4 linked regions of the Luteibacter rhizovicinus DSM 16549 genome follow. The protein of the gene in region 3 interacts with the protein of the main gene of each other region in a pairwise test. Links are inferred from orthologs where the notes say so. Each region holds a gene or a part of one and is shown on either strand. Other genes may lie near its edges. The genes, in order: zipA, rlmN, ftsZ and BJI69_RS10185.

The links.
Region 1: the proteins of ftsZ (region 3) and zipA interact in binary tests that used the Escherichia coli proteins (3 or more experiments, as listed by UniProt). The link is inferred for Luteibacter rhizovicinus DSM 16549 from one-to-one orthologs.
Region 2: the proteins of ftsZ (region 3) and rlmN interact in binary tests that used the Escherichia coli proteins (3 or more experiments, as listed by UniProt). The link is inferred for Luteibacter rhizovicinus DSM 16549 from one-to-one orthologs.
Region 4: the proteins of ftsZ (region 3) and BJI69_RS10185 interact in binary tests that used the Escherichia coli proteins (3 or more experiments, as listed by UniProt). The link is inferred for Luteibacter rhizovicinus DSM 16549 from one-to-one orthologs.

Annotation. Positions count from the first base shown.
Region 1 is NZ_CP017480.1:3,419,826-3,427,559, forward strand. Bases 1-2,980 are described here. They hold zipA (cell division protein ZipA), read left to right. Parts: upstream 1-936; coding sequence 937-2,025; downstream 2,026-2,980. Other genes in these bases: smc (chromosome segregation protein SMC), read left to right, coding at 1-914; BJI69_RS15675 (FMN-binding negative transcriptional regulator), read left to right, coding at 2,025-2,663. Also shown: BJI69_RS15680 (maltotransferase domain-containing protein), read left to right, coding at 3,423-6,695; treS (maltose alpha-D-glucosyltransferase), read left to right, coding at 6,699-7,734. UniProt on the Escherichia coli protein: Essential cell division protein that stabilizes the FtsZ protofilaments by cross-linking them and that serves as a cytoplasmic membrane anchor for the Z ring.
Region 2 is NZ_CP017480.1:4,140,152-4,147,861, reverse strand. What follows is about bases 4,630-7,585. They hold rlmN (dual-specificity RNA methyltransferase RlmN), read left to right. Parts: upstream 4,630-5,523; coding sequence 5,524-6,648; downstream 6,649-7,585. Other genes in these bases: BJI69_RS18880 (helix-turn-helix domain-containing protein), read left to right, coding at 7,498-7,585; pilW (type IV pilus biogenesis/stability protein PilW), read left to right, coding at 6,659-7,408; ndk (nucleoside-diphosphate kinase), read left to right, coding at 5,090-5,515; BJI69_RS18900 (TetR/AcrR family transcriptional regulator), read right to left, coding at 4,630-4,837. Outside these bases: BJI69_RS18915 (MBL fold metallo-hydrolase), read right to left, coding at 1-456; BJI69_RS18910 (acetyl-CoA C-acyltransferase), read right to left, coding at 511-1,719; BJI69_RS18905 (3-hydroxyacyl-CoA dehydrogenase/enoyl-CoA hydratase family protein), read right to left, coding at 1,771-4,140; more of BJI69_RS18900, read right to left, coding at 4,175-4,629; more of BJI69_RS18880, read left to right, coding at 7,586-7,710.
Region 3 is NZ_CP017480.1:771,053-778,799, reverse strand. What follows is about bases 739-3,731. They hold ftsZ (cell division protein FtsZ), read left to right. Parts: upstream 739-1,639; coding sequence 1,640-2,824; downstream 2,825-3,731. Other genes in these bases: lpxC (UDP-3-O-acyl-N-acetylglucosamine deacetylase), read left to right, coding at 3,146-3,731; ftsA (cell division protein FtsA), read left to right, coding at 739-1,507. Outside these bases: BJI69_RS03695 (cell division protein FtsQ/DivIB), read left to right, coding at 1-263; more of ftsA, read left to right, coding at 272-738; more of lpxC, read left to right, coding at 3,732-4,057; BJI69_RS03675 (DciA family protein), read right to left, coding at 4,656-5,114; BJI69_RS03670 (M23 family metallopeptidase), read left to right, coding at 5,146-6,084; preprotein translocase subunit SecA, read left to right, coding at 6,216-7,747. UniProt on the Escherichia coli protein: Essential cell division protein that forms a contractile ring structure (Z ring) at the future cell division site. The regulation of the ring assembly controls the timing and the location of cell division.
Region 4 is NZ_CP017480.1:2,269,981-2,277,659, forward strand. Bases 257-3,181 are described here. They hold BJI69_RS10185 (rod shape-determining protein), read left to right. Parts: upstream 257-1,158; coding sequence 1,159-2,205; downstream 2,206-3,181. Other genes in these bases: BJI69_RS10180 (carbohydrate kinase family protein), read right to left, coding at 257-886; mreC (rod shape-determining protein MreC), read left to right, coding at 2,247-3,181. Outside these bases: more of BJI69_RS10180, read right to left, coding at 1-256; more of mreC, read left to right, coding at 3,182-3,275; rod shape-determining protein MreD, read left to right, coding at 3,272-3,763; mrdA (penicillin-binding protein 2), read left to right, coding at 3,760-5,775; rod shape-determining protein RodA, read left to right, coding at 5,778-6,893; mltB (lytic murein transglycosylase B), read left to right, coding at 6,956-7,679. UniProt on the Escherichia coli protein: Forms membrane-associated dynamic filaments that are essential for cell shape determination. Acts by regulating cell wall synthesis and cell elongation, and thus cell shape.

The sequences.
Region 1 (7,734 bases), 2.6 Mb from region 3 along the record:
TGCTGGTCGACAAGCAGTTGGTCGAAGCGCGCCGCGCCCTCGAAGACTGCGACGCCGAATTCCGCCGTCTCGAGCAGGAAAGGCAGCGCACCGAACACGTCCTCAACCAGGTACGCGAGAACGTCTCCGAGAAACGTCTGGCGGCCCAGGCCCTGCAGCTTCGCGCCGAACAGCTGGCCCAGGCGATCAAGGCCTCCGGCCTCGAGCTGGAAGCCCTGCTGACCGAACTGGCCGAAGATGCCGAGCCCGAGCGCTGGCAACAGCAGCTCGTCGACCTGTCGCAGAAGATCGCCCGCCTCGAACCAGTCAACCTCGCAGCGATCCAGGAACACGCCGAGCAGTCGCAGCGCAAGGAATACCTCGATGCGCAGCTGGCCGATCTGGTCAGCGCCATGGAAACGCTCGAGGGCGCGATCAAGAAGATCGACCGCGAGACCCGTCAGCGCTTCAAGGAGACTTTCGATCGCGTGAACGCGGGTGTGCAGGAACTCTTCCCGCGCCTGTTCGGCGGCGGGCACGCGTACCTCGAACTCACCGGCGACGACCTGCTCGACACCGGCGTGGCGATCATGGCGCGCCCGCCGGGCAAACGTGTCAGCAACATCACGCTGTTGTCCGGCGGCGAGAAAGCGCTCACCGCCGTGTCGCTGGTCTTTGCCATCTTCGGCCTCAATCCTGCACCGTTCTGCCTGCTGGACGAGGTGGACGCACCGCTGGACGAAGCCAACGTCGGCCGCTTCTCGGCCATGGTCCGTGAGATGAGCGAGAAGGTGCAGTTCATTTTTGTCAGCCACAACAAGGCCACCATGGAGGCCGCGTACCAGCTGTGCGGCGTTACCATGCGTGAGCCGGGCGTGTCCCGCCTGGTTCAGGTCGACCTCGCCGAAGCGTCCAAGCTCGTCGGCGTGGCTTAAGCACTAAACAAGGAATCGAAGCATGCATCCCGTCATCGGCCTCGCCTGGAACCCCGCCGTAGGCATCCCGATGCTTTTCGTCGGCATCGTCGTCCTTGTGCTCATCTGGCTGTTTGGCCAGCCGCGCAAGGAACAGCAGGGCCGTCGCAAACCCGTGCCGGAGGCGCAGGAGCGTTCGCGCGAGCGCCGCGAGCCCGTCTTCAACGACGAGGGTGAAGAAGTCGGCGACGGCGGTGAATCCTTCAGCGCCCGGGACGATCGCTCCTACGACACGCGCGGCGACCGTGAATTCAGCGCCCGCGACGACGAGGCCAACGATCCGCTGTTCCGTCCGTCGCCCAAACAGGGCGAGCTGGACGTGGACCTGCGCGCCGAGCTGGAGCGCCTGGGCGCTTCGCTGTCCGGCGATCGCGGGGCCATCCATCCGCCGCAGGCTCGCGACGAATCCGCTGCGCCGGTCGCGCCGCCGCATTCGCCACAGCAGCGCGTCGAACCACGCTTCGATCTCCCGTTCGACCTCGACGAGCCGGTTGCCGCGGCACCTGCGCCGGTCGCCCGGCCGGCCGCACCGGCGCCCACGCCGGCTCCGGCTCCGGCTCCGGCACCTGCCGCGCCGCCGAAGGCGCCGCCGCGTTCGGACCTGGGGCGGCGTCCGTCGCACGCGCCGGTCGAGCGCATCGTCAGCCTCTACGTCGTCGCGCGCGAAGGGAGCAAGTTCCATGGCTCCGACCTGGTCGTCGCCGCGGAAAAGGCTGGCCTCGAATTCGGCGACATGGGGATCTATCACCGGCTGGTCGACGGTCATCCGGAACAGGGTCCGATCTTCAGCGTGGCCAACCTGACCAAGCCCGGCAACTTCGACATGGGGCGCATCGCCACGCTGCAGACCTCGGGCCTGTCGTTCTTCATGGCGCTGCCGGGTCCGGCACCGGCGCTGGATGCCTGGGACGCCATGCTGCCGACCGCGCAGCGCCTGGCCGAACTGCTCGACGGCCTGGTCCTGGACGAGGAGCGCAACGCGCTCGGTCGGCAGCGCATCGCGCATATCCGCGACGAACTGCGCGGTTGGGACCGCGGGCACGAAGGCGAAGAGATCAAGTTCGGCCAGTAATGTACACACCGAAGACCTTCGTCGAGTCGCGCCTGCCCGTCCTGCACGAGGCGATCCGTTCGATCGCCTTCGGTACCCTGGTCACGGCAGGCGAGGGCGGCATCGAGGCGAGTCACCTGCCGTTCGTGCTGGTACCGGACGAGGGCCCGCTGGGTACGCTTTACGCCCATGTGGCCCGGCCCAATAATCATGCAGGCCGTCACGGCGGCGAGGTGTTGGCGATCTTCGCCGGCGCGCACGCTTACATCTCGCCGAACGGTTATCCGGGCAAGGCCACGCATCACCGCGAAGTGCCGACCTGGAACTACATCGCTGTCCATGCCTATGGCCGCGTGGAAACCTACGACGATCCTGCGCGCCTTCGGGCCCACCTGGTGAGCCTCACCGACCAGTCGGAGCGCGCTGCTTCGCAGCCCGTGCCGTGGAAGGTCGATGACGCCCCCGACGACTATGTCGCGGCCAACCTGCGCGCCATCATCGGCATCCGTCTGCCCATCGACCGTCTCGAAGGCAAGTGGAAGCTCGGCCAGAACCGCCCGGTCGAAGACCGCCTCGGCGCAGCCACACTCCTCGCCGAACGTCCCGGCGACGACGAGCAGGCCATAGCGCGGGCTATGGTCGACAGCACCAAGGGCTAACGCGGATAGTGTGGGAGCCGCTTCAGCGGCGAAAGGGATAGCCGCTGCGCGACTCATGTGACCAGCGGCTTGCGCCGCCACAGGCGGGTGTCCGCGGGGAAGCCGCGAGGGGCAAGGCCCTTGGGGCCGCCGGCGCAGCTCTTCGAGGCGGGCGGTAGCTGGTCACTCGCTCCGTTAGCTGGTCGGAGCCGCCCTCAGCTCATGCGGCCCCAAGGGCCTTGCCCCTCGCGGCAGCGAACGCTGACGCTGCGTGTGGTCGAGCACACCGCCTAGAAGCCGACTATGTCGGCGAACCCTCAACCGTCATATCGCGACTGAGGCCGTGCATTGCATCGTGCAGGCGGTTCAACCGCTCCCCAGATCATCGCAACGCCTCCTTCGCACGCATGACAGCCTGAGGGTTCGCCGACATAGTCGGCTCCTACAACTGCGGTGACGTTTGCAGGCGGTGCGCTCGACCTCACGCAACTTCACGGCGCGGTGCCGCGGTTGGGTTGGCCCTTGGGGCCGCATGAGCTGAGGGCCGCTCAGTTAACGGGCGGAGCGACCGCGTCACCTACGGCCCGCCTCGAAGAGCTGCGCCGGCGGCCCCAAGGGCCAACCCGACCGCGGCTCCCCGACACCGCAAAAACCCACGTATTCACACTGCCGCAACACCCGTCTGCGTCACTGTGAATGCCTTCGCATGTCGGGTTCATTGGCACGACGCATACATCCGACCCGGCATGCTTGTTCCACCCCCAGAGGAACACGAGAGACATGTCGGCAAGCATGCGTGCGCCCCTTTGCATCTATTACCTGCATCCCCTGCTTGCAGGGCCGATGACCGCGTGGAATCCCTGGATCGAGCATGCTGCCTCGCTGGGCTTTCGACAGCTGTTGGTTGCGCCGCCGTTCGAGCCTTCGGCCTGCGGTGACGTTTTCGTCACGCGGGACTTCGATCGGCTCAATCCCTCGCTGGGCGCCGATGGCGACGCCACCACGCGGTTGGGCCAGATCGCCAAGGCGTGCCGCGCGCAGCACATGGAGTTGTGGCTGGACGTGTCGCTGGATGAACTGGCGTCGGATTCGCCGCTGCGTGGAGAACATCCGGACTGGTTCCGGGCGATCGCGGCCCAGCACGGCACGCCCGATCCCCGTTGGACGCCGAGCGAAAGCGACAGCGCCCGCTGGCGATTGAATGACCCCACCGTGGCCCATGCCGCTACCCAATGGTGGATCGACCGCCTCCGACGATGGACGGCGGCCGGCGTTGCCGGCTTCCGCCTGATGCATCCGCAGCGGCTCCCCGCGTCGCTTTGGAAAACCCTGATCGATGCCGTCCACGACGTTTCGCCCGACGCGGGCTTTCTCGCCTGGACGCCGGGAAGCACGCCCGAGGAATTGGCCTCGATGCGGGGTGCGGGCTTCGATGCCGTGGTGTCGTCGGCCAACTGGTGGGATTTCCGCGCGCCCTGGTACGCCGAGGAGGCGGCCCGCCTGCAGGCGATCGCGCCAGCGCTGGCCTGTACCGAGGCCCCGTTCGCCACTCGCCTGGGCGATGAACTGGGTGAGGAAAACCAGCTCGACCACGCTTACCGCCGTGCGATCGCGTTCGCCGCCACGGCGCCGGGCGGATGGATGATGCCGGTGGGCTTCGAATTCGCCGCGCACGACGCCCTCGATCCGCGGCGCGGCGCGGTGATCACGCCTGCCGACCTGGCGGCGGGCGCTGTCGTGGATGTCACCGCAACCGTCAAGGCGGCCAATGCCGCCGTCGGTGAGCGCATCCACGGTGTGCCGACGATCGTCACGGGCAAAGGCATCGCCGCCTTCCTCACCGTGGACGGCGCGGATCCACGCACGGCCACGGGTGCCACGCTCACCCTGGTCAACGCCTCGCTCGATCGCGAAGCGCCGCTGACCGCCGCCGACGCCTTGATCGGCGACGCATCCCACTTCGGTCCCTGGACCACGCCCGATGGCCGCAAGGTCTTCGATGAAGGCGATGAGGTTGTCCTGCATCCGGGTGCCGTACTGACTTTGACCGCCCATGCGGGTGCGCCTGTGAAACGCAAGATCGGCGCGACCGCCCATAAGGAATTCATGCAGTCTGCTACGAAAGCCCCGCGAATCATCATCGAAGCCGTCCAGCCCGTCGTGGATGGCGGTCGCTTCCCCGCCAAACGCATCGTCGGCCAGGCCATCGATGTCACCGCCGATATCTTCGCCGATGGTCACGATGTGCTCGCCGCGCGATTGCGCTATCGCGCCCTGGATGAGAAAGCCTGGCGCGAAGTCGTGCTCGAGCCCGTCAACAACGACATCCATGCGGCGCGCTTCACACCCACCCGCATGGGTCGATACGAGTTCCAGATCGAGGCCTGGCGCGATCCGTTTGCTACCTATCGTCACGAACTCGAGGTGAAACACGCCGCCCACGTGCCCGTAGCCCTGGAATTGGAGGAGGGCAGGTTGCTCGTCGAGGCACGTGCGAAAGACGCGGCCGGCGCCAAAGCCAAAGGCTTGCGCAGCCTCGCCACGGCTGTCGCGCGTAGCGAAGGCGACGAGCGCCTCGAACTCCTGCTCGCCGATAGCACCCTGGCCTTGATGACGGCGACGGATCCCCGCCTTCGTTCGACGGTCACCGAGTCCTTTCAGCTCGAGGTCGATCGCCGCGAGGCGGGGTTCGCCAGCTGGTATGAATTGTTCCCCCGGTCGATGACCGACGACAAAGCGAAGCACGGCACGTTCCGAAGCACCATCGCGCGCTTGCCGGCTGTGCGTGACATGGGCTTCGACGTGCTGTACTTCCCGCCGATCCATCCGATCGGTACGGCGTTCCGCAAGGGGCCGAACAACAGCTTGACGCCGGGTCCGGATGACCCCGGTAGCCCGTATGCGATCGGCTCACCCGATGGCGGTCACACCGCGCTCCATCCGCAGCTGGGAACGATGGAGGACTTCCGCGCCCTGCGCGATGCCGCGCACGAACACGGCCTGGAACTCGCACTCGACTTCGCGATCCAGTGCTCGCAGGACCATCCCTGGCTGAAAGAGCACCCGGAGTGGTTCGACTGGCGCCCCGACGGCAGTATTCGTTACGCGGAGAATCCGCCGAAGAAATACCAGGACATCGTCAACGTCGATTTCTACGCCGAAGGCGCGATCCCGTCACTGTGGCAAGCCCTCTGTGACGTGGTGCTGTTCTGGGCCAATGAAGGTATCCGTACGTTCCGCGTGGACAATCCGCATACCAAACCGTTCCCGTTCTGGGAGTGGATGATCGCGCGGGTGCGGGCGAAGTATCCCGACGCGTTGTTCCTCTCCGAGGCGTTTACACGCCCCAAGCCGATGTATCGCCTGGCCAAGGTCGGCTTCAGCCAGTCGTATACATACTTCACCTGGCGAAACTCGAAGCAGGAGTTCGTCGACTACCTCACCGAGCTGACGACCACCCCGCCGAAGGACTTCTTCCGGCCGAACTTCTTCGTCAATACGCCGGATATCGATCCCTACTTCCTGCAGACATCGGGTCGACCGGGCTTCCTCATTCGCGCGGCGCTCGCGACGACGCTGTCCGGCCTGTGGGGCATGTATTCCGGCTTCGAGATTTGCGAAGCCGCGCCGATGCCAGGCAAGGAGGAGTACCTGGATTCGGAGAAGTACGAGATCCGCGTCCGCGATTTCAGTGCGCCAGGCAACATCGTCGCCGAGATCACCCAGCTCAACGCGATCCGCCGCGCGCATCCGGCGCTGCAGAGTCACCTGGGTGTGCGCTTCCTGCCGGCGAACAACGCGCAGGTGCTGTTCTTCGAAAAGCGCTCGGGCGATGACGTCGTGCTGGTGGCCATCAGCATGGACCCGCATAACGCCCAGGCCGCCGACCTTTCGCTGCCGCTGGGCGACTGGGGCTACGCCTCGGACGCGCAGCTGGATATCCACGACCTGCTTCACAACCAACCCATCGCCTGGCGCGGCGCCGATCAGCATGTGTGGCTAGGCCTCGGCCAGCCCTATGCGATCTGGCACGTGCGGCTACCCGGAGTCTGATCCATGGCTACACGCGCCAAAGCAAAGAAACAGGCAGCCGCTCCCGATTTCTCGAGCGATCCGCTCTGGTACAAGGACGCCATCATCTATCAGGTGCATCTGAAGTCGTACTTCGACTCCAACGATGACGGTGTCGGCGACTTCCAGGGTTTGATCGAGAAGCTCGACTACATCGCCGAGCTGGGCGTGAACACACTCTGGCTGCTGCCGTTCTATCCGAGCCCGCGCCGCGACGATGGCTACGACATCGCCGAATACAAGGCCGTGCACGAAGACTACGGCAAGCTCGCCGATGTGAAGCGCTTCATCAACGAAGCCCATGCGCGCGGCCTGCGCGTGATCACCGAGCTGGTCATCAACCATACCTCCGACCAGCACCCGTGGTTCCAGCGCGCACGCGCGGCGAAGGCGGGATCGGCGGCGCGCAACTTCTACGTCTGGTCGGATACGGACCAGGCCTATGACGGCACGCGCATCATCTTTCTCGATACCGAGAAGTCGAACTGGACCTGGGATCCGGTCGCCGGGCAGTACTTCTGGCATCGCTTTTTCTCGCACCAGCCGGATCTGAACTTCGACAACCCGGCTGTTCTGAAGGCCGTGCTCGACGTCATGCGCTTCTGGCTCGACATGGGCGTGGACGGCTTGCGTCTGGATGCCGTGCCTTACCTGATCGAGCGGGAAGGGACGAACAACGAGAACCTCCCCGAAACGCACGACATCCTCAAGGTGATGCGCGCCGAGATCGACCAGCACTATCCCGACCGCATGCTCCTGGCCGAGGCCAACCAGTGGCCGGAAGACACGCAGGATTATTTCGGCAATGGCGACGAATGCCACATGGCCTTCCATTTTCCGTTGATGCCACGCATGTACATGGCGATCGCGCGCGAAGACCGCTTTCCGATCACCGACATCATGCGGCAAACGCCGGCGATTCCGGAGAACTGCCAGTGGGCGATCTTCCTGCGCAACCACGACGAGCTCACGCTCGAAATGGTCACGGATAATGAGCGCGACTACCTGTGGCAGACCTACG
Region 2 (7,710 bases), 3.4 Mb from region 3 along the record:
GTGACCCGGTGTATCGAGGCAGAGCAGGGCGCGTCCCGCCAGGTCGACGACGAAGCCGTCACCGGCCTCGACGACACGTTCGGTCGGCACGGCGACGATCTCGCCATAGCTGCGGCGCACTTCCTCTTCGCCGTAGACGCCTGCGGCTCCAGCGATAAGCGCCGAAGGGTCGATCATGTGTCGCGCGCCACGTGGATGCACCGCGAGCTTCGCGTACGGCAGGTGCTTCATCAGCTGCCCCGCACCACCGGCATGGTCGAGGTGTACGTGGGTGAGGATCACCCAGTCGATATCCTTCGGCTCGAGATCGGCGGCTTGGATGGCCTCGAGGAAGCGTGGCAGCGAATGCGTCGTGCCGCTGTCGATGAAGGCGCCGCGACCGTGTTCGACGACGAGGTAAGCGGCGTCGAACGTCGGACGGCCGAAGCCGGTGTCGATGGTGTGGATGCCGTGCATCGCGCAAGCATAAGACAAATGTAGGAGCCGATTCATCGGCTCCTACAGGTTTCGTTACAGCGCTTCGAAGACGCCTGCCGCGCCCATGCCGGTGCCGATGCACATGGTCACCATGCCGTACTTCTGCTTGCGACGGCGCAGGCCGTGGATCAGCGTGGCGGCACGGATGGCACCGGTGGCACCGAGCGGGTGGCCGAGGGCGATGGCGCCGCCGAGCGGGTTCACCTTGGACGGGTCGAGGCCGAGGTCACGGATGACCGCCAGCGCCTGGGCGGCGAAGGCTTCGTTGAGCTCGATCCAGTCCAGCTGGTCCTGGGTGATACCGGTCTGCTTGAGCGCCTTGGGGATCGCTTCCTTCGGGCCGATGCCCATGATCTCCGGTGCCACGCCGGCGACCGAGAAACCGACGAAGCGGGCCAGCGGCGTGAGGCCGTGGTCCTTGATCGCCTTTTCGCTGGCGATCAGCAGGGCGCCGGCGCCGTCGGACATCTGCGAAGAGTTGCCGGCCGTGACCGAACCGCCGAACTGGCCGTTACGGAACACCGGGCGCAGCTTGCTCAGCACCTCGAAGGTGGTGTCCTTGCGCGGACCTTCATCGGTATCGATGATGCGGCGGTCTTCGCGGACGCTGTGATTGAGCAGGTCCGGATAACGGTCGTCGAGCTGGAACGGGGTGATCTCGTCCTTGAATTCGCCCGCGGCGATCGCCGCAAAGGCGCGCTCGTGCGACTGCAGGGCGAAACGGTCCTGATCCTCGCGGCTGATCTTCCAACGCTCGGCGACCTTCTCGGCCGTGATACCCATGCCGAAGGCGATCGCACGGTTCTCGTCGTTTTCGAAGATCGCCGGGTTCATGGCGATCTTGTGGCCCATCATCGGCACCATGCTCATCGACTCGGTACCACCGGCGAGCATGAGGTCGGCCTCGCCCAGGCGGATGCGGTCGGCGGCCATGGCGATGGCCTGCACGCCGGACGAGCAGAAACGGTTGATGGTGACGCCCGGTACCTGCTCCGGCAGGCCGGCCAGCAGCACACCGATGCGTGCGACGTTCATGCCTTGCTCGGCTTCGGGCATGGCGCAGCCGATGACGGCGTCGGCGATCAGGGCCGGATCGATGCCCGGGGCCTGTTCGATCACGGCACGGATGACGTGCGCGAGCATGTCGTCGGGACGGGTGTTGCGGAACACGCCGCGCGGCGCCTTGCCCACCGGGGTGCGGGTGGCGGCGACGATGTAGGCGTCTTGCACTTGCTTGCTCATGGGGTGGTTCCTTTAAGGGGGAAAGTCGATTGCGTCAGAGCGCGTGGCGCGTCAGTTACGCAGTGGCTTTCCCGTCGTCATCGTGTGCGCGATACGGGCCTGGGTCTTTTCGGTCTGCGCCAGTTCGACGAAGTGGCGACGCTCGAGGGCGAGCAGCCAGGTTTCGTCCACCGGCGAGCCGCGTTCGATCCGGCCGCCCGAAAGCGTGTCGGCAATGCGGCTGGCGATATCGATGTCGTGCGGCGAGGCGAAGTAGCCCTCGGCCATGTTGGCCAGCGACGCCTTGAACGTCGCCGTCGAGGTGTCGCCAGCGGCCGTGATCGCGCGCGCCGGCATCGGCGGACGATAACCCGACTCGGCCAGGGCGATCGCCTGGGCCTTGGCGACATGCAGCACTTCATACGTGTTGAAAACGATGACGTCGTCCTTGCGCAGCAGGCCGAGCGACTTGGCCTCGATCGCGCTGGTCGACACCTTCGCCATCGCGACGGTCTCGAAGATTTTCTTGAGGTACTCGAACGGATCTTCCGGGTTCGCCTGCCAGGCGCGCACGGCGAATTCCTTCAGGCCGCCACCGGCGGGCAGCAGGCCGACGCCGGCCTCGACCAGGCCGATGTAGCTCTCCAGCGCCGCGACGGTGCGCGCCGAATGCATCTGGAATTCGCAGCCGCCGCCGAGGGCGAGGCCACGCACCGCGGCCACGACCGGCACCAGCGAGTACTTGATGCGCATGCTGGTGGCCTGGAAGTTCGCCACCATGGCTTCGAACTCGGCCAGCTTGCCGGCCTGAAGAAGACCGAGTGCGCCCTTGAGGTCCGCGCCGGCCGAGAACGGCTCGGACGGCTGCCACAACACGACGCCACGGAACTGCTGCTCGGCCAGGCCGATCGCATGCTGGATCCCGTCGAGCACGTGGTCGTTGACCGTGTGCATCTTGGTCTTGAACGAGATCACGCCGATGTCGTCGCCGCTGGTCCACAGGCGGACGCCGTCGTTTTCCCAGACGGTGGTGCCCTTGTCGAAGGTCTCGCCCAGGATCGGGTCCGGGAAGGCTTGGCGCGCGTAGACCGGATGCGAGGAACGCGGCTTCTCGGCGTTGGCGCTGGCCGAGTACGAGCCGGTCTTGCCGTGCACGCCGCTGCGACCGTCGGTGACCCAGGCGGGCAGGGGGGCGCTGCTCATGGTCTTGCCCGCGGCGATGTCCTCGGCGATGAAGCCGGCGATCTGCTGCCAGCCGGCCGACTGCCAGATCTCGAAGGGACCGAGCTTCCAGCCGTAGCCCCAGCGAATCGCGAAGTCGACGTCACGTGCCGTCTCGGCGACGTCGGCCAGGTGATAGGCGGTGTAATGGAACAGGTCGCGGAACACGGCCCAGAGGAACTGCGCCTGCGGGTCCGAGGAGGCACGCAGCTTGGCGAACTTCTCGGCGGGATCCTTGATGGCGAGGATCGCGGAGACCTCGTCCGATGCCTTCTGCTCGGAGACGCGGTAATCCTGCTTCTGCAGGTCGAGCACCACGATGTCCTTGCCGGCCTTGCGGTAGAAGCCCGCGCCGGTCTTCTGGCCGAGCGCGCCCTTGTCGATCAGGCCCTTGAGCCACACCGGCGGCTGGAAGTACTTGTGCCACGGATCATCAGGCAAGGTGTCGCCCATGGTCTTGACCACGTGCGCGAGCGTGTCCAGGCCGACGACATCCGCCGTGCGGAAGGTGGCGCTCTTCGGACGGCCGATGGCCGGGCCGGTCAGTGCGTCGACGGTGTCGAAACCCAGGCCGAACTGCTCGGTGTGGTGCATCGTCGACAGCATCGAGAACACGCCGATGCGGTTACCGATGAAGTTGGGGGTGTCCTTGGCGTAGACGACGCCCTTGCCCAGGGTGGTGGTCAGGAAGGCCTCGAGGCCTTCCAGCACGCCCTTGTCGGTCAGGCGGGTCGGGATCAGCTCGACCAGGTGCATGTAGCGCGGCGGATTGAAGAAGTGCACGCCGGTGAAGCGATGGCGCATCTCTTCGGGCAGCGCTTCGGCCAGGCCGTTGATCGACAGGCCCGAGGTGTTGCTGGCCAGCACGGCCGTGGCGGACACGTGCGGGGCGATCTTCTGGTAGAGATCGAGTTTCCAGTCCATCCGCTCGGCGATCGCTTCGATCACCAGATCCACATCGGCCAGCAGCGCGAGGTCGTCTTCGTAGTTGGCCGGGATGATCGCCGCGGCCAGGCCCTTCTCGGCCAGCGGTGCGGGGGAGAGCTTGGCCAGGTTGGCGATCGCCTTCAGGGCGATGCCGCTCTTCGGGCCTTCCTTGGACGGAAGGTCGAAAAGCACGGTTTCCACGTTGGCGTTCGTCAGGTGCGCGGCAATCTGCGCGCCCATGACGCCGGCGCCGAGTACCGCGGCCTTGCGAATGCGTAACGGTGTTGCGGTCATGGTGATCTCCATTGGTGCGAAGGATCGTCCGCGGTCAGCGCGTGGCCGGGGAGTTCGAAACGGAAGGGTTGCGCAGGCCAGCGGCTGCGAAGCGGATCAGGTGGTCGGCGGCGGTTTCGCGGTGATCGCGCTCGTCCACGTCGCTCTTGCGCTGGATGACGCCGAAATCGGCCATGGCGTAGGTCAGTGCGCCGGTGACGATGTCCAGGCGCCAGTAGATCTCTTCCTTGGCCAGTCCCGGCAGCAGGCGGCCGAATTCGCCGGCGAACTGGCGCAGGACGTGGCCGTAGTTCTCGGACAGGAACTTGCGCAGGGTCTCGTTGTGCTCGGCGTAGGCCCGGGCCAGGACGCGGACGAAGGCGGCGCCACCGCCGTCGTTGCGGGAAAGGTCGAGCGCCGGACGGATATACGCGTCCAGCACATCCTCCAGGGAGGTGGCCTCCTGGCCGGCGACCTTGGCCAGGGCGGCAAGGCGCCGGGTGTTCAGCTCGTCCAGGCGGCGCCGGAACACCTCCTCGATCAGCTTGTCCTTGGAGCCGAAGTGGTAGTTCACCGCCGCCAGGTTGACCCGGGCGGCCGCCGTGACCTGGCGGAGCGACGCCCCGGCGAAGCCGTGGGTGGCAAAAAGGGCCTCGGCGGCGCCCAGGATCCGCTCCTTGGTGCTGCGTTCGCGGGACGCATAGGGTGCGCTCGTCATATCGGCGGACTCCGGAGGCGGGTGGTTTGAATCAAACGATCGTTTGAGAATACGCCCGGGCCCTTCCACTGGTCAATCTGCGACCGCACATCCCTGCAAACGGCTTGCGATTGAGCTAGAATCTGTCAAGATTTCGTGAGCTAAGTCCGTCATTCGTGACGGCTTTGGCCCAAACTTTCACCAGGCGTCCCCAGAGGCGCTGGCAGCGTCATTCATCTTTTTCCACTTTCTTCCATTTCCCGGAGCATCCGTATGGCGCTGGAGCGCACCCTTTCGATCATCAAGCCCGACGCCGTCAAGAAGAACGTCATCGGTGAAATCCTCTCCCGCTTCGAGAAGGCCGGCCTCAAGATCGTCGCCGCCAAGATGAAGCAGCTGACCAAGGAAGAGGCCGAGGGCTTCTATGCCGTTCATAAGGAACGCGGTTTCTTCAACGACCTCGTCGCCTTCATGATCTCCGGTCCGGTGATGATCCAGGCCCTCGAAGGCGAAGGTGCCGTTCTCAAGAACCGCGACCTGATGGGTGCCACCAATCCGAAGGAAGCCGCGCCGGGCACGATCCGCGCCGACTTCGCCGACTCGATCGATGCCAATGCCGTGCATGGCTCGGACTCGCTCGAGAACGCCGCCAACGAGATCAAGTACTTCTTCAACGACTCGGACGTCGTTTCGCACTGAGACATGCCGTGAACACGCCTGCTGACAAGGTCAACCTGCTCGATTTCGATCGCAAGGGGCTTCGCGATTTCTTCGCGGAGCTCGGCGAGAAGCCGTATCGTGCCGAGCAGGTCATGAAGTGGATCTACCACCGTCTCGAAAGCGATTTCGAGAACATGACCGATGTCGGCAAGGCGTTGCGCGAAAAGCTCAGTGCCAGCTGCTACGTCGGCCCGCCGAAGACCGCGTTCGAAAAGACCGCGATCGACGGCACGCAGAAGTGGCTGCTCGGCATGGATGGCGGCAACGCCATCGAAACCGTCTATATCCCGGAGCCGACTCGCGGCACGCTGTGCGTGTCGTCCCAGGTCGGCTGCGCCCTGAACTGCCAGTTCTGCTCCACGGCGACCCAGGGTTTTTCCCGCAACCTGTCCACGGCCGAGATCATCGGTCAGGTATGGGTCGCGGCCAAACATCTCGGCAATGTGCCGCACCAGCAGCGCCGTATCACCAACGTGGTGATGATGGGCATGGGCGAGCCGCTGCTGAACTTCGACAACGTGGTCAAGGCGATGAGCCTGATGCGCGACGACCTCGGCTTCGGCCTGGCCGGCAAGCGCGTCACGCTGTCCACCGCCGGCCTCGTGCCGATGATCGACAAGCTGTCGGTCGAAAGCGACGTATCCCTCGCCGTGTCGCTGCATGCGGCCAACGACGAGCTGCGTACCGAGCTGGTGCCGCTGAACAAGCGCTACCCGTTGGCCGAACTCGCGGCGGCCTGCGAGCGCTATATCAACCGTGCGCCGCGCACGTCGATCACCTTCGAGTACACGCTCATGAAGGGGATCAACGACAAGCCCGAGCACGCGCGCCAGCTGATCAAGTTCATGCGCCGGCTGCCGGGCGTGAACAAGGTCAACCTGATTCCGTTCAACCCGTTCCCGGGGACGCGATTCGAGCGCTCGGGTCCGGACGAGATCCGAAGCTTCCAGACCCAGTTGCTCAATGCCGGCGTTCTCACCATGCTGCGCCGCACGCGCGGTGACGACATCGATGCCGCGTGTGGCCAGCTGAAGGGACAGGTGGTCGATCGCACCCGCCGACAGGCGGAATTCCGCAAGAAACTCGAAGAGGGAGTGGTGAATGCGGCTTGAGCGGTGGGGGATGGTGGCTGCGCTCGCGTTTGCGTGCGCAGGCTGTGTGGGTGGTGAGTCGGGGCTGAAGCCAACGACCGCCGCCGACGAGAAGGCCAAGGGGGCCGAGGTTCACACCGAACTCGGGCAGCGTTACATGCAGCAGGGCGACCTCAAGGGCGCCATGGAGAAACTGCAGCAGGCCATCCAGTTCGATCCCAACTACGCGCCGGCCCGCACGGTGCTCGGCGTGCTCTACGAAAAGATCAACGATCCGGCCAATGCCGAGCTGAACTACCGCAGGGCGGTTGACCTGGACCCGAAGAAGGGCTCGGTCAACAACAATCTGGCGGTTTTCCTCTGCAAGCAGGGGCGGGCCGGTGAATCCAAGGTCTACTTCGACCGGGCGCTGGCCGACCCGTTCTACGAGACCCCGGACCTGGCCATGACCAACGCGGGCACCTGCCTGCTGGGGTCGAAGGACTACGAGGGCGCCGAGGTGTATTTCCGGAAGGCGCTCGACCGTAATCCCAATAATGCCGATGCGCTGTATCAGATGGCGAACGTGTTGTACCTTAAGAACGATGCTTTCAGGGCCCGTGCTTTCCTGCAGCGCTTAGAGGCGCAGGGTCAGCCGAGTCCTACTGCTTTGAAGCTCGGTCACGATATCGAGCTCCGTCTGGGCGACGGGGAGGCCGCCCGGGATTACGCCAAACGCTTGCGCGAAAAGTTCCCGGATTCGGAACCCGCGCGTGCACTCGAAGCCGCCGCACGTCAATGACTCCTGTATCTTCGAATTCATCCGGTCGGGACGGTCGCGAGCAGGACTTGTTCGCAGGCATCGAGCCACATGCACCCAGGGAGGAAGCCATGGACCCGCAGACCGAGGCAAGCACCGACGAAGCCGGTCGCGTGCTCATCAATCATGTGTCGGCGGACCCGGGTTTCGGGGCGCGCCTCCGTGCGGCCCGCGAAGCGCGGGGCTATACCGTCGAGGCCTGCGGTCAGGCGCTTCGCCTGCCGACGCGCCTGATTCGCCAGCTCGAAGCCGGTGAGTACGGCGGCATCGACTATCAGGTGTAC
Region 3 (7,747 bases):
AGGGCAGGGCACAGCTCGCCATCGTCGGTGTGAGCCTGAGCGAACGCGGCAGCTGGAGCGTCACGACGGAAAGCGGTGCCGAGATCGTCATCGGCGATCGTGACCAGGCCGACCGTCGCCTCGCCCGGTTCCTCGATGTGTACCCGCAACTTGTCGCCGGTCGGCGTGGCGGTTTCGCCTATGCCGACCTTCGTTACACCAACGGATTCGCCATCCGGTGGCCGGAATCGGAAACCACGGCCACACCCAAGGTCGGAAGCTGAGCTAAACCATGAGAAACAAGAACGACAAACAGCTCGTCGTCGGCCTCGATATCGGAACGTCGAAGGTCGTCGCGATCGTCGGCGAATACGAGCCGGGCGAACCGATCGAGATCATCGGCATCGGCACGCACGTGTCGCGTGGCATGAAGCGCGGCTCGGTGGTCGATATCGAATCGACGGTGCACTCCATCCAGCGCGCGGTCGAAGAAGCAGAGCTGATGGCCGGCTGCGACATCCGCTCGGTCTACGCCTCGATTTCGGGCAGCCACCTGGAAACGCGTAACTCGCACGGCACCGCGGCCATCCGCGACCGCGAGGTGATGGCGGCCGACCTGGAACAGGTGCTGGAAGCCGCGAGTGCGGTGGCGATCCCGGCCGACCGCAAGGTGCTCTATAAGGAATCGCAGGAATACCGCATCGACGGCCAGGACGGCATTCGCCACCCGGTCGGCATGAGCGGCGTGCGCCTGGAAGCCAGCGTGCATCTGGTCACCGGCGCCGCCAGCGCGGTGCAGAACATCTCCAAGTGCATCCAGCGCTGCGGCCTCTCGGTCGACGAGCTGGTGCCGGCGGCCGTGGCCAGCGCGAAGGCCGTGCTCACCGAAGACGAACTCGAGCTGGGCGTCTGCCTCGTCGACATCGGTGCAGGCACGACCGATATCGCCATCTATACGCAGGGCGCGATTCGCCACACCAAGTCGCTGCCTGTCGGCGGCGATCAGGTGACCAACGACATCGCCTACGGCGTGCACACACCGACCGCTCACGCGGAAGAGATCAAGATCAAGTACGCGTGCGCGCTCGCCCAGCTTGCCCACGCGGAAGAAACGATCCAGGTGCCGAGCGTCGGCGATCGTCCGCCGCGCCGTCTCGCGCGGCAGGCGCTCGCGCAGTCGGTGCAGGCCCGCTACGAGGAAATCTTCGAGATGGTGCAGGACGAACTGCGTCGCTCGGGATACGAGAGCCTCGTCGCGGCCGGCATCGTGCTGACCGGCGGCGCCTCGCGCATGGAAGGCGCGCTCGAACTGGCAGAAGAAATCTTCCACAAGATGGTCCGCATCGGCGTGCCCCAGCACGTGTCGGGCCTGGGCGATGTCGTTTCCAGCGAGCTTCATTCGACCGGCGTGGGCCTGCTTCTGCACGGCTCGCGGTCGAGCGGCGCGTCGCGCAACACGAGTTCGGCTGCCGGCAATGTCGGCAGTGTGGTCGAGAAGTTCCGAAGCTGGTTCACCAAGAATTTCTAAGTCAAAACCGGATTGTCGGCGCCCGATGGAAGGGGGGTGCCGGGGCAACAGGATGGCCCGCAACCCACGGTCGACAGGAGTCGGACGTGGGACATAAACCATAAAAACTAAAAGTTCTGCGGAGGACGGGAAATGTTTGAACTCATCGAAAAGCTGGCACCGAACGCTGTCATCAAGGTCATCGGCGTGGGTGGTGGCGGCGGTAACGCCGTGGCCCACATGGTCAACTCCAATATCGAAGGCGTCGAATTCGTCGTCGCCAATACCGACGCGCAGGCCATGAAGAGCTGCAACTCGCGGACGCATCTCCAGCTCGGTGGCAATGTCACCAAGGGCCTGGGTGCGGGCGCCAACCCGGAAGTGGGCCGCCAGGCCGCGCTGGAAGATCGTGAGCGCATCGAGGAAATGCTCGAAGGCGCCGACATGGTCTTCATTACCGCCGGCATGGGCGGTGGCACGGGTACGGGTGCGGCGCCGGTCGTCGCCCAGCTCGCCAAGGAAAAGGGCATCCTGACGGTCGCGGTCGTTACCAAGCCGTTCCCGTTCGAAGGACGTCGCCGCATGCAGGTCGCCCTGAAGGGTATCGAAGACCTCTCCCAGCATGTCGACTCGCTGATCACGGTGCCGAACGAGAAGCTTCTCTCGGTGCTCGGTCGCGAAGTGACCTTGCTCAACGCCTTCAAGGCGGCCAACGACGTGCTCCAGGGTGCCGTCCAGGGCATCGCCGACCTGATCACGGCCCCGGGCCTGATCAACGTCGACTTTGCCGACGTCCGTACCGTCATGAGCGAGATGGGCATGGCGATGATGGGCTCCGGCACCGCTCGCGGCGATGACCGTGCGCAGGCCGCCGCCGAGGCCGCCATCAACAACCCGCTGCTCGAAGACGTGAACCTCGCCGGCGCCTGCGGCATCCTGGTCAACGTCACCGCCGGTCCGAACCTGACCATGCGCGAGTTCGACGAGATCGGCCGCGTGATTCACGATTTCGCCTCGGAAGACGCGACCGTGGTCATCGGCACCTCGCTCGATCCGGACATGCAGGACGATGTCCGCGTGACGGTGGTCGCCACGGGCCTGAACCGTGCCGGCGTAGCGGCGAAGCAGCCGATCCGCCAGCCGGTGCAGCAGCAGGTCGAAATGCGCCAACGTCCGCGTCCGGTCGTGCTGCGCACGGGCACCGGCAACGAAGTGGTCGACTACGCCCAGCCCGACGTCGTTTCGTCGACGCGTTCGGAGCCGGCACCGTCGAAGGGCGCCGAGCCGACGATCGATTACCTGGACATCCCGGCGTTCCTGCGCCGCCAGGCGGATTGACCGTCTTTTGACGTGACAAGAGGCACGTTAAGGAAAACGTGAGGCCCGCCCGGCACGACGCCGGGTAGCCCGACGCTTCGCCGCCGATCCCGTCCGGGCGGCGGAGCGTTGCCGTGTCAACGGGATAAATGCGGGAGCGTTCTCAAGTGCTTGAATGTGCAAGGGATCAGTCGCACAGTCAATGAGAATGGCTCGCGGTTATAGCTGAAGGAAGGGTGAAGCCGTGCAAGACTTCTCCCGTGGGCTCGTCCATCCCCAGGTTAAGACTGTGTTAGCCTACCTGCCACTTATAGGCTGCTGCCGGCTAAGGTTTGACCCACTATGATTAAGCAGCGCACGCTAAAGAACATCATTCGCGCCACAGGCGTCGGTCTTCATACCGGCGACAAGGTGTACATGACGCTTCGTCCCGCGGCGCCGAACACCGGCATCGTGTTCCGTCGCACCGACCTGAATCCGCCCGTCGAACTGCATTCGCGTCCCGAGAACGTCGGCGATACGCGTCTTTCGACCACGCTGATCAACGGCGACGTTCGCGTGTCCACGGTCGAACACCTGCTCTCGGCCATGGCCGGGCTAGGTATCGACAACGCCTATGTCGACCTGTCCGCGCCGGAAGTGCCGATCATGGACGGCAGTGCGGGTCCCTTCGTCTTCCTCATCCAGTCCGCCGGTATCGAGGAACAGGAAGCGGCCAAGCGTTTCATCCGTATCCGTAAGCCCGTCATCGTCCAGGACGGTGACAAATGGGCCAAGCTCGAGCCGTTCGACGGCTTCAAGGTGGGTTTTTCGGTCGAGTTCGACCACCCGCTGTTCAACAAGCGCAATTCGCAGGCCGAGATGGATTTCTCGACGACGTCGTTCGTCAAGGAAGTCAGCCGCGCCCGCACGTTCGGTTTCATGCGTGACATCGAGATGCTCCGTGAGCGCAATCTCACGCTCGGCGGCTCGATGGACAACGCTGTGGTGCTGGACGACTACCGCGTGCTCAATGAAGACGGCCTTCGTTACGACAACGAGTTCGTCAAGCACAAGATCCTCGACGCCATCGGCGACATCTACATGCTGGGCCACAGCCTGATCGGCGCGTATTCCGCGCACAAGTCGGGTCATGAGCTCAACAACAAGCTGCTTCGCAGCCTCATGGCCGACGTCACGGCCTGGGAAGAAGTCAGCTTCAAGGATCCGGCCAAGGCGCCGATTTCCTACGCCCATCCCGCCCAGGCGGTCTGAGGCTCGGCCCTCCGGGGCATACGTCAAATCGAAAGGCCGCGAGCGATCGCGGCCTTTTTTCTTTGGGGTTTTGTGGGCTTTGGGTCGGGGGCGGGCTCGCCTTCTGCCTCGCGTTTTGCTTGCGCTCGCGGGTTGCGGGGCAAGAGCTGGCGGGTATGGCGTCGACGCAGAAGAGCCGGCGGGTGCCACCCTCGGGGCCCCGTCTGCGGCGTCCCGCCAGGGAGGGCGGCTAGCGCCGCCGTATATCTATTGCCCTACGGGCCGGGCCGGGCTTCGGTTGGGGGTTTGCGACTCGACATCCTGTCTCGCGCAAACGGCCGGTGGGGCGCCGACCCGGCCCGTAGGGCAATAAGTAAAGGGCGGCGGTAGCCGCCCTCCCTGAGGGGTCGCCGTAGACGGGGCCCCGAGGGCGATACCCGCCGGCTCTTGCGCCGCAGCGCACAGATTCCAGGCGCGAATACCCCGTGACGGCCGTCACGCCTACGTGAACTTTACGTCCATTTTAGGTGTTCATAGGGAACATGCGTGCTATAAAGTTTGCCGCCCCGGGGGATCCGGTGCTGCTTACGGATCGAGCTTGTCGGTCGTAAGTATCGAATTAATCTGAAATTTCGGCCTCGGAGGCCAGTTTCAGGAACAGATCCCGCAACGTGGGGTCGGAGAGTGACGCCGCGGCAGCTCGCAGATGGCGACCGGCTGAGGCGGAAAGCGGTTTATGTCGGTCGGGAATGACTTCCTCGACCGGTAGGGGGGCCACTTTCACGGCAACCGAACTGGCTTTCGCGCCGATGGCGCGGGCGGCCTCGAGGATCTGCGTCTGGTAAAGGCGCACCCGCGATGCCCAGGCCGAGGAGGGCGCAAGGAAGACGAGCCGGCCGTCGCGCAGGTCCGCAAAGCGGACGTTATCGCGCAACGGCTGCGGCAAGGTCGCGCGCAGCTGGCGGTCCAACGTGTCGAGTTCGCGGGCCCGTTTGGCCAGCGATGCGACAGGCCCGAACTCCGAGATGGACTTCAGTCCATGGGTGGAGCGTCGGTTCGGTTGGTACGGCGGTGGCATGGACCGGCTTCAACTATTCGATGTGGAACGTATGCAGATCATACTCGTGTCTCGTGGCCAGAAAGGGCCGAAAACGCTGGATCTCACCTGCCGGCGCATGCGCTGCAAGGCGACGGCGATGGCCCTGGCCGGTTTCGTCGGGATTGCCGCGGTGGGTGCGGCGGTGGCGCTGGCTGTCGCCAACCCGAAGGACCGCGCGCTGGACCATCTCGGTGGCCTGCAGGCGCAGGTGGGTGGCCAGAGCGCCCAGGTCGCCCAGATCAAGCGCGATGCGCAGCGCGATCTCGATGCCCTGGCGGTCAAGCTCGGTCAGCTCCAGGCCCAGTCCGTTCGCCTGAATGCCCTCGGCGAACGCCTGACCCAGGTCGGCAAGCTGGACGACGGCGAATTCAATTTCGACGAGGAGCCCGGTCAGGGCGGCCTCGAGGTCACCAGCGGCGCGGATGCCGGCGCCTACGCGCTGCCCGAGTCGCTGGGCAAGAGCATCGACCAGCTCTCGGGACAGTTCGATACCCAGCAGGCCCAGCTCGAAGCCTTGCGCGACATGCTGATGGACCGGAGCATCGAGTCCAGCCTCCGGCCGACCGGCATGCCGGTCAATGGCTACATTTCGTCCTATTTCGGCGGCCGCCCCGACCCGTTCAGCGGGCATAGCGCCCGCCATACGGGCATCGACATCGCCACCCCCACAGGTACGCCGGTAACGGCCGTGGCTGAAGGAATGGTCACTTTTGCGGGTCAGCGCAGCGGCTATGGCGATGTCATCGAAATCGACCACGGCAATGGCTACATGACCCGTTACGCCCATAACAGCGCGCTGGTCGCGCAGCCGGGCCAGCGCGTGAAGGTCGGTGATGTCATCGCCAAGGCCGGCTCCACCGGCCGTTCCACCGGGTCCCATGTGCATTTCGAGGTCTGGTACCACGATCGGGTCGTGAATCCGTTGGCCTTTGTGAAGGGCCATCGCTGATCGGCCTTGAATCCGCCCCATCCAGTCGCCACCCCGAGGAAAGCCGGGGACGCCCGTAGTATGATCGTCCCTTCGTGCCGGTCGGCTTTGCGCCTTCCGGCAGCCCTTTTCGTTTCAGATCCGGATGATCGATGTTCAATCGTGCACTGACGAGTATTTTCGGCAGCCGTAACGAGCGGGTGCTGCGTGACCTCTCCAAGACGGTCAAGCGCATCAACGCCCTCGAGCCGGAATTCGAAAAGCTTTCCGACGACGCGCTGCGTGGCAAGACCGATGACTTCCGTCAGCGTCTCGCTGCCGGCGAGACCCTCGACGCCCTGCTGCCCGAAGCCTTCGCGGTCACCCGCGAGGCGGCGAAGCGCGTGCTCGGCATGCGCCACTACGACGTCCAGCTCATCGGCGGCATGGTGCTGCATGGTGGGCGTATCGCCGAGATGCGGACGGGTGAGGGCAAGACCCTCGTCGGTACGTTGCCGGTGTACCTCAACGCCCTCGAAAGCAAGGGCGTGCACGTGGTCACGGTGAACGACTACCTGGCACGACGCGATTCGGCGCAGATGGGCCGCCTGTACAACTTCCTCGGCCTCACGGTCGGCGTCGTGTACCCGGGCATGGATCACGCCGACAAGCGCAGCGCGTACCAGGCCGACATCACCTACGGTACGAATAACGAGTTCGGCTTCGACTACCTGCGCGACAACATGGCGCTCAGCAAGGAGCAGCGCAACCAGCGCGGCCTGCACTACGCCATCGTCGACGAGGTCGACTCGATCCTGATCGACGAAGCCCGCACCCCGCTGATCATCTCCGGCCCCGCCGAGGATTCCCCGCAGCTCTACATCGCGGTGAACAAGATCGTCCCGGGCCTCTCCCGCCAGGAGAAGGAAGACACCGGCGGCGACTATTTCGTCGACGAGAAGGGCAAGCAGGTGCACATGTCCGAAGAGGGCATGGAGCACGCGGAGCAGCTGCTGCGCGAAGCGGGTGTCATCGAGCCGGATAGCGGTCTCTACGATTCGAAGAACCTGGCCGTCGTTCATCACATGAACGCGGCGCTGCGTGCGAACGCGATCTACCAGCGCGACGTGGACTACATCGTCCGCGACGGCGAAGTCATCATCGTCGACGAGTTCACCGGTCGTACGCTGGCCGGTCGTCGCTGGTCCGATGGCCTGCACCAGGCGGTCGAAGCGAAGGAAGGCGTGCCCATCCAGCGCGAGAACCAGACGCTCGCCACGGTCACGTTCCAGAACCTGTTCCGCATGTACAAGAAGCTGGCCGGCATGACCGGTACGGCGGATACGGAAGCCTACGAGTTCCAGACCGTGTATGGCCTGGAAGTGGTGGTGATCCCGACGCACAAGCCGATGGTCCGCGTGGACAATCCGGATTCCGTGTTCCTCGGTCCGGACGCCAAGTACAAGGCCGTCATCGACGACATCAAGGCCTGCTTCGAGCGTGGCCAGCCGGTGCTCGTCGGCACGGCGTCGATCGACGTGTCGGAACTCGTGTCGGGCCTGCTGAAGAAAGAAAAGATCCCGCACGAAGTACTCAACGCCAAGCAGCACGAGCGCGAAGCGCATATCGTCGCCCAGGCTGGTGCGCCGGGTTCGGTCACGATCGCGACCAACATGGCCGGCCGCGGTACCGATATCGTCCTTGG
Region 4 (7,679 bases), 1.5 Mb from region 3 along the record:
CGTACGTGAAGTACTGGTTCTGCGTGCCCGGATGTTCGACCTTCAGCGCGCCCATGAGCGAGGCCATGTTGCCGATGGTCTTCCAGTCGTAGTTCTTCATGATGCCGAAGATGAGGCCGGCGCGGTACGCGTCGCCGCAGCCGGTCGGATCGACAACCTTGCGCTCGCGTGCCGGCTGCACCGTGATGATCTCGCCGCCAACGTGGATCAGCGAGCCGCGCGGACCCTGCGTGATGATGTAGGCGGTGACCTTGGATGCGATCTCGTCCGCGCTCCAGCCCGTGCGCTGCTGCAGCAGCTGCGACTCGTAGTCGTTGACGATGACGTACGTGGACTTCTCGATCATCGAGCGGAACTCGTCGCCGTTGAACAGCGGCATCGCCTGGCCCGGATCGAAGATGAAAGGCACGCCGCGCGCGGCGAACTCTTCCACGTGCTGCAACATCGCTTCGCGACCATCCGGTGCGACGATGCCGAACGAGTAGTCCGGGATGTCACGCACGTGGTTCTCGTGCGCGCTGGACATCGCACCCGGATGGAAGGCGGTGATCTGGTTGTTGTCCAGGTCGGTGGTGATGAAGCACTGCGGGGTGAACTGGTCGTCGAACTGGCGCACGCCGTCCAGACGGATGTCGAACTTTTCCAGGTGCGCGCGGTACGGCGCAAAGTCCTGGCCGACGGTGGCGACCGGCATCGGCGAACCGCCGAGCAGCTTCAGGTTGTAGGCGATGTTGCCGGCGCAGCCGCCGAATTCGCGACGCATGGCAGGCACCAGGAACGACACATTCAGGATATGGACCTGGTCCGGAATGATGTGGTTCTTGAACTGGTCCTGGAACACCATGATGGTGTCGTAGGCGAGCGATCCGCAGATAACGGCAGTCATGGCGTAGGTGACCCTGGAAGAATGAATGGCGCGACCGTCGATCCGGCCGCAGCGGGTGCCGAACGCGACGGGTCCGGCAAACCGACGGATCGTACCCAAAATCGCGCGCCGAGGCGACTCCCGGAGTCGTACAGAATTACGTAATCGCGAGAGAATCCCCACGCATCACCCGGACTTACAAGGCTTTCTTAACTTCTTCGCCCTTGCGTGGGGGAGTAGGCCAATCTAGACTCGCACGCTAACTTTTTCTTGCTACTGGCGTCCGCCGCATCATGTTTAAGAAGTTCCGCGGTCTCTTTTCGAACGACATTTCCATCGATCTCGGCACGGCCAACACGCTCATTTATGTGCGCGGCCAGGGAATCGTCCTCAACGAACCGTCGGTCGTCGCGATCCGCCAGGATCGGGGCCCGGGCGGTCCGCGAACCGTTGCCGCCGTCGGTGGCGACGCCAAGCGCATGCTCGGCCGTACGCCGGGCAATATCGCCACGGTCCGTCCGATGAAGGACGGCGTCATCGCCGACTTCACCATGACCGAAGCGATGCTCCAGCATTTCATCAAGCAGGTGCACCGTTCGCGCATGCTCCGTCCGAGCCCGCGCGTGCTGGTCTGCGTGCCCTGCGGCTCGACCCAGGTGGAGCGCCGCGCGATCAAGGAATCGGCCGAGGGTGCAGGCGCCCGCGACGTCTTCCTGATCGAGGAACCCATGGCAGCGGCCATCGGCGCCGGTATTCCGGTGCATGAGGCCCGCGGCTCGATGGTCCTGGATATCGGTGGCGGTACCTCCGAAGTCGCGGTCATCTCGCTGAACGGCATCGTCTACTCGCAGTCGGTCCGCGTCGGTGGCGATCGCTTCGACGAAGCCATCATCAACTACGTGCGCCGCAACCACGGCACCCTGATCGGCGAGTCCACCGCCGAGCGGATCAAGCTCGAAGTCGGCTGTGCCTTCCCGCAGAGCGAAGTCCGCGAGATGGAAATCTCCGGCCGTAACCTCGCCGAGGGCGTGCCGCGCATGTTCACGATCAACTCCAACGAAGTGCTGGAAGCCCTCCACGAGCCGCTCTCGGGCATCGTGGCAGCGGTCAAGGCCGCGCTGGAGCAGACCCCGCCGGAGCTCTGCTCCGACGTGGCCGAGCGCGGCATCGTACTCACCGGTGGCGGCGCGTTGCTGCGCGATCTGGATCGTCTCATCTCCGAGGAAACCGGCCTGCACGTGCAGGTGGCCGATGACCCGCTCACCTGCGTCGCCCGTGGCGGCGGCAAGGCGCTGGAGATGATCGACCAGCACGGCAGCGACTTCTTCGCGTTCGAATGATGGCCGCGCGCGACGGCGCGCTGGCCGGAACGCGCTGAGCCATGGCCCTCAATCGCGACGATCAGTCGCCGCTGTTCGCGCCCGGTGTGGCGGGGACCCTGCGGTTGATCGTCTATCTCGCGCTCGCCTGTGTGCTCATGGTGCTCGATCACCGCGGCGGCTGGCTCGGTAACGTCCGTTACGGGCTGTCCATCGTGGTCGAACCGATCTACCGGATCGCCGGTCTGCCGTCGCAAGGTTTCCAGGCGGCGACGGTGGCGTTCGCCGATCGCCAGCGCCTGACCGAGGCCAACCAGCGCCTGCGGGAAGACCTGCTCCTGGCCAATGCCAAGCTCAACCGCATGGCCTCGGTGGCCGAGCAGAACCAGCGGCTCAAGGAACTGCTGGACACCCAGCACAGCCTCTCGCTCAACGTGCAGCTCGCGCGCCTCATCGGCGTGGATCTGGGTACCTTCCGTCACCGGATCGTGCTCAACGTCGGTGCGCGCGACAAGGTGCAGGCCGGCCAGGTGGTGATCGATGCACGCGGCGTGATGGGCCAGATCGTCGAAGTGATGCCGACCACCTCGGTCGCCATGCTGATCACCGATCCGAACCACGCGATCCCCGTCACCATCGAGCGCACCGGCCTGCGCACGGTGGCTTATGGCTCGCGCGGGGGCGACATGCTCGTGCTGCCCAATATTCCCGTCTCCGCCGATGTGCAGTCCGGCGACAAGCTGGTCACCTCCGGCCTGGGCGGGCGCTTCCCGCCGGGCTTCCCGGTGGGTGAGATTCGCGACGTGGCGCAGACGGCCTCGGGGACGTTCCTGTCCGCGCAGGCGAAACCGGCCGCCGATCTGGATCGCAGCGAGGATGTGCTCCTGCTGCACGATCTGGCCGAGCAGGACGGTCCGCCGCCGCTCGCGCCGAACGCCGGTCCGCCAGCCGGCCTCGCGCCGGATCCGAATGCGCCGCCGACCGTACCCGTCGCGCCGACCCTGCCCAAGGTGACCTCACCGACGGCGACGCCGGTGCCCGCACGCGCCAGCTCGTCCACGGGCAATACATCGACGGGGACGACGCCATGAACAAGGTTCGTGTCCGCCAGCTGTGGTTCGCGGCGACGCTGTTGCTGTCGCTGTTCCTCATGCTGATTCCGCTGCCGGGGCCGCTGACGCCGTTCAAGCCCTACTGGCCGGCGCTGATCCTGCTCTACTGGTGCCTGCAGTCGGGCGACCGCGTCACGCTCGGCCTCGCCTTCTGCCTGGGCGTCGGTGCCGATCTCTTCGACGGCGTGCTGCTTGGCGAACAGGCGCTGCGCCTTACGGCGATGGTCTTCATCGCGCTGCGCTTCCGCTCGCGGCTGCGCTTCTTCCCCATGTGGCAACAGTCGCTGGCCGTGCTCGGTCTGCTGCTGAATGACCGCGTGCTCCTGCTGCTCATCCGCGTGTTCGCCGGCGATCCGCTGCCGCCACCCGAATACTGGATCTCGCCGCTGGTGGGCGCGGCGCTGTGGCCGTTCGTCTTCCTGATCCTCGACGACCTCCGCGCACGCCTGCGCATCCACGACACATGAGCCGGCGGCGCGCCTCGATCAAGGAGGTCCGCGGCGAAGTGGCGCTGTTCCGTCGGCGCGCCCTGGCCGGATTCTTCCTGCTCCTGCTCGGCCTGATCGCTGTATGCAGTCGCTATGTCTACCTGCAGGTGTTCCATCACGACGAGTTCGTGACGCGCTCCGAGCAGAACCGGGTGAAACCGCGGTCGATCCCGCCGGCGCGCGGGCTCATCTATGACCGCAACGGCGTGCTGCTCGCCGACAACGTCCCCGCGTTTCGCCTCGAGGTGACGCCCGAGCAGGTCGCCAATATGGACGACATGCTGCAGCGGCTCAGCGCGGTCGTGCCGATCAGCGACGACGACATCGTCACGTTCAAGAAGCAGGTGAAGCTCGGCCGGCGCTTCGAAGGCATCCCGCTCAAGCTCAAGCTCACCGAGGACGAGATCGGCCGCTTCGCCGTGAATCGCTGGCGATTCCCGGGTGTGGACGTGGTGCCGTATCTCACGCGGCGTTATCCGCTGGGTGGTGCGCTGGCTCATGTCATCGGCTATGTGAGCCGTATCGACGTGGACGATCTGGATCGCATGGACGATGACGAGGAGGCTAGCTACAAGGGCACCACGCACATCGGTCGCATCGGCATCGAGCGCTCGTACGAGAAACTGCTGCACGGCGAGCCGGGCTACGAGCTGGTCGAAGTCAACGCCGATGGACGCACCCAGGCGGTGCTCGACACCACGCCGCCGACACCGGGCAAGAATATTTACCTGAGCATCGACGTGCGGCTGCAGAAGGCGGCACTGGATGCGATGGCGGGGCGTTCGGGGGCGGCTATCGCCATCGACCCGCGCAACGGCCAGGTGCTTGCCTTCGCCAGCGTTCCCGACTTCGACCCCAATCTTTTCGTCAACGGGATCAGTTCGGTCGACTACAAGAACCTGATGACGGCGCCGGACAAACCGCTCTACAACCGCGCGTTGCGCGGCGTGTATCCGCCGGGCTCCACGGTGAAGCCATTCCTCGCGCTGGGTGGGCTCACCATGGGCATTCGCCGGCCGACGGATACGGTGCTCTCCACCGGCGAGTTCTGCATCCCGGGGCAGAGTCGCTGTTACCGCGACGACAAGCGCGGCGGCGACGGCACGGTGAACATGGTCCGTGCGATCGAACTGTCCACCAACACGTATTTCTACCGCCTCGCCCTGGACATGGGCATCGACCGCCTCGCGTCGTGGATGGGCGGCCTGGGCTTCGGCAAGAAGACCGGCATCGACCTTACCGGCGAAGTCGAGGGTGTGCTGCCCTCGCGTGAATGGAAAGCGACACGCAGCAAGGCGGGCTGGTATCCGGGCGAGACGATCATCTCCGGTATCGGCCAGGGCTACTGGGCGGTGACGCCGATCCAGCTGGCGCATGCCGTTGCTACTTTTGCCGGTCGCGGCATACCGTATGCGCCGCACCTGCTGATGGATACGCAGGATGGCGTGGACAGTGCGCGCGTGCGGCAATCGTTCCCACCCACCGGCCCGTCGGTGATCCGCAAGGCGGCGGATTGGGACACGGTGAACGAGGGCATGATCGCGGTGATCAACTCGGGCGCGGGTACCGGCAAGAAGCTGGGCATCGGCTTCCCGTTCGTCATCGCCGGCAAGAGCGGCACGGCCGAGCGCTTCTCGCGCAAATCCGATGCCTACGACACCAACAAGAACACCGCCTATCTGGCGACCCGCCATCGCGCGCTGTTCATCGCCTACACCCCGGCCGAGGATCCGAAGATCGCCGTGGCCGTGGTGCTCGAAGCCGGTGCGTGGGGCGCGGCGGATTCCGGTCCGATCGCCCGAAAGATCCTCGATCAGTGGGTCGTCGACGAAGGCGGTGCGCGCCCGACCGCGCTGCCGCCGGGCCCGATCACCTTGTCCGATGCACCGGCCGAGGCCGCGCCGGTCAGCGCGAGTTCCGTGCAGGGCGCACAGCCGGCCGCGCCGACGAGCAGCGAGTTGCCGCCCGACGATAACGGCGAGGACCAGTAACCATGTTCGCCAACCTCACCGTCCGCCTCAAACGCTTCGGCCTGCGCCTGCTCACGCGGCCGCGCCTCGATCTGCCCCTGCTGCTGGCGCTGTTCCTGCTTGCCTGCGCGGGCCTTGCGACGCTTTACAGCGCTGGCAACGCCAACCTCTCCCTGGTCGGCGGGCAGGCGGCGCGCTTCGTGCTCGGCGCCGTGTTGCTGGTGGTGATCTCGCGTATCCCGCCACCCGTGCTGCGCTCGTGGACGCCGTGGCTCTACATGGGCAGCACGGCGTTGCTCGTCGTCGTCGCGGCGCTGGGCGAGGGCCGTGGCGCCTATCGCTGGCTGGATCTGGGCTTCATGCGCTTCCAGCCCTCCGAGCTGCTCAAGCTCACCATGCCGATGATGGTTGCCTGGTACCTGCATCCGCGGCAGCTGCCGCCGGGCTGGAAGGACATCATCGTGGTCGGCCTGATGATCGCGGTGCCCGCCGGACTGATCGCCGAGCAGCCCGACCTCGGCACCGCCTTGCTGGTCGCGGGGGCAGGCGCCTTCGCGCTGTTCCTCTCCGGCATGGCCTGGTGGCGTATCGGCCTGCTCGTCGGCGGCGCGGGCGCGGCGATTCCGGTCGCCTGGCAGTTCCTCCACGAATACCAGCGCAACCGCGTGCGCACGTTGCTCGACCCCGAATCGGATCCCTTGGGCAACGGCTGGCACATCATCCAGTCGAAGATCGCGGTGGGCTCCGGTGGCGTGTTCGGCAAGGGCTGGCAGCACGGCACGCAGTCGCGGCTGGAATTCCTGCCCGAGCACACCACCGACTTCATCTTCGCCGTGTTCTCGGAAGAGTTCGGCCTGGTCGGTGTCATCGCGATCATGCTGCTCTACGCCTTCATCATCGGCCGTTGCCTGTGGATCGCGATGAACGCGCGCGACACCTACTCGCGCCTGCTCGCCGGCGCCATCGGCATGAGCTTCTTCGTCTACGTGGCGGTGAACGGCGGCATGGTCGCGGGCATCCTGCCGGTGGTGGGCGTGCCGATGCCGCTGATCAGTTACGGCGGCACGTCCGCGGTGTCGCTGCTCACGGGCTTCGGCGTGCTCATGTCGATCCACGCCAATCGCAAGCTCCACGATTGATGCCTGAACGCTTCCCGACGCGCGGCCCTGTGACGCCATTCCTGCGTGCTACGCTTCGGCGCATGGATGAAGTTCTTACCGCGCGCCGCGCACGAATCGCACGTTTATCCCCGCGCCTCGCTGGCGCGATGATCGCCTTCCCCCTGATGTTCGCCTCCGCGGTGTTCGCTGAAACCCATCCGGGCCAGGAACAGCTCGTGCGTGAAGTGGCGAAGGACACGGGCAAAAGCAAGGCCTCGCTGAACGCGATCCTCGACGGCGCGAAGATGCAGCAGTCCATCATCGACGCGATGAACCGCCCGGCGGAAGGCAAGCCGTGGCGGGATTACCGGCCGATCTTCCTGACCGAGCAGCGCATCCAGGCGGGCGCGGACTTCTACCAGACGCATCGCGCCCTGCTCGACGCCATCGGCAAGAAGTACGGCGTGCCGCCCGAATACATCGTCGCCATCGTCGGCGTGGAAACCTTCTACGGAAAGAACACCGGCAAGTACAAGGTGCTCGATGCGCTGACCACGCTCGCCTTCTACTACCCCAAGCGCGCGCCGTTCTTCCGCGAGCAGCTGAAAACGCTGCTGGAACTGCCGCCGAACCATCTCGCCGGACCACTGGACACGCTCACCGGCTCCTACGCGGGTGCGCAGGGCTGGGGCCAGTTCATGCCCTCGTCGATCCGCGACTGGGGCGTGGACTACGACGGCGACGGCAAGATCGACATGAAGGGCTCGATGGGCGACATCTTCGCCAGCGTGGCCAATTATTTCTCCGAGCACGGTTGGGAAACCG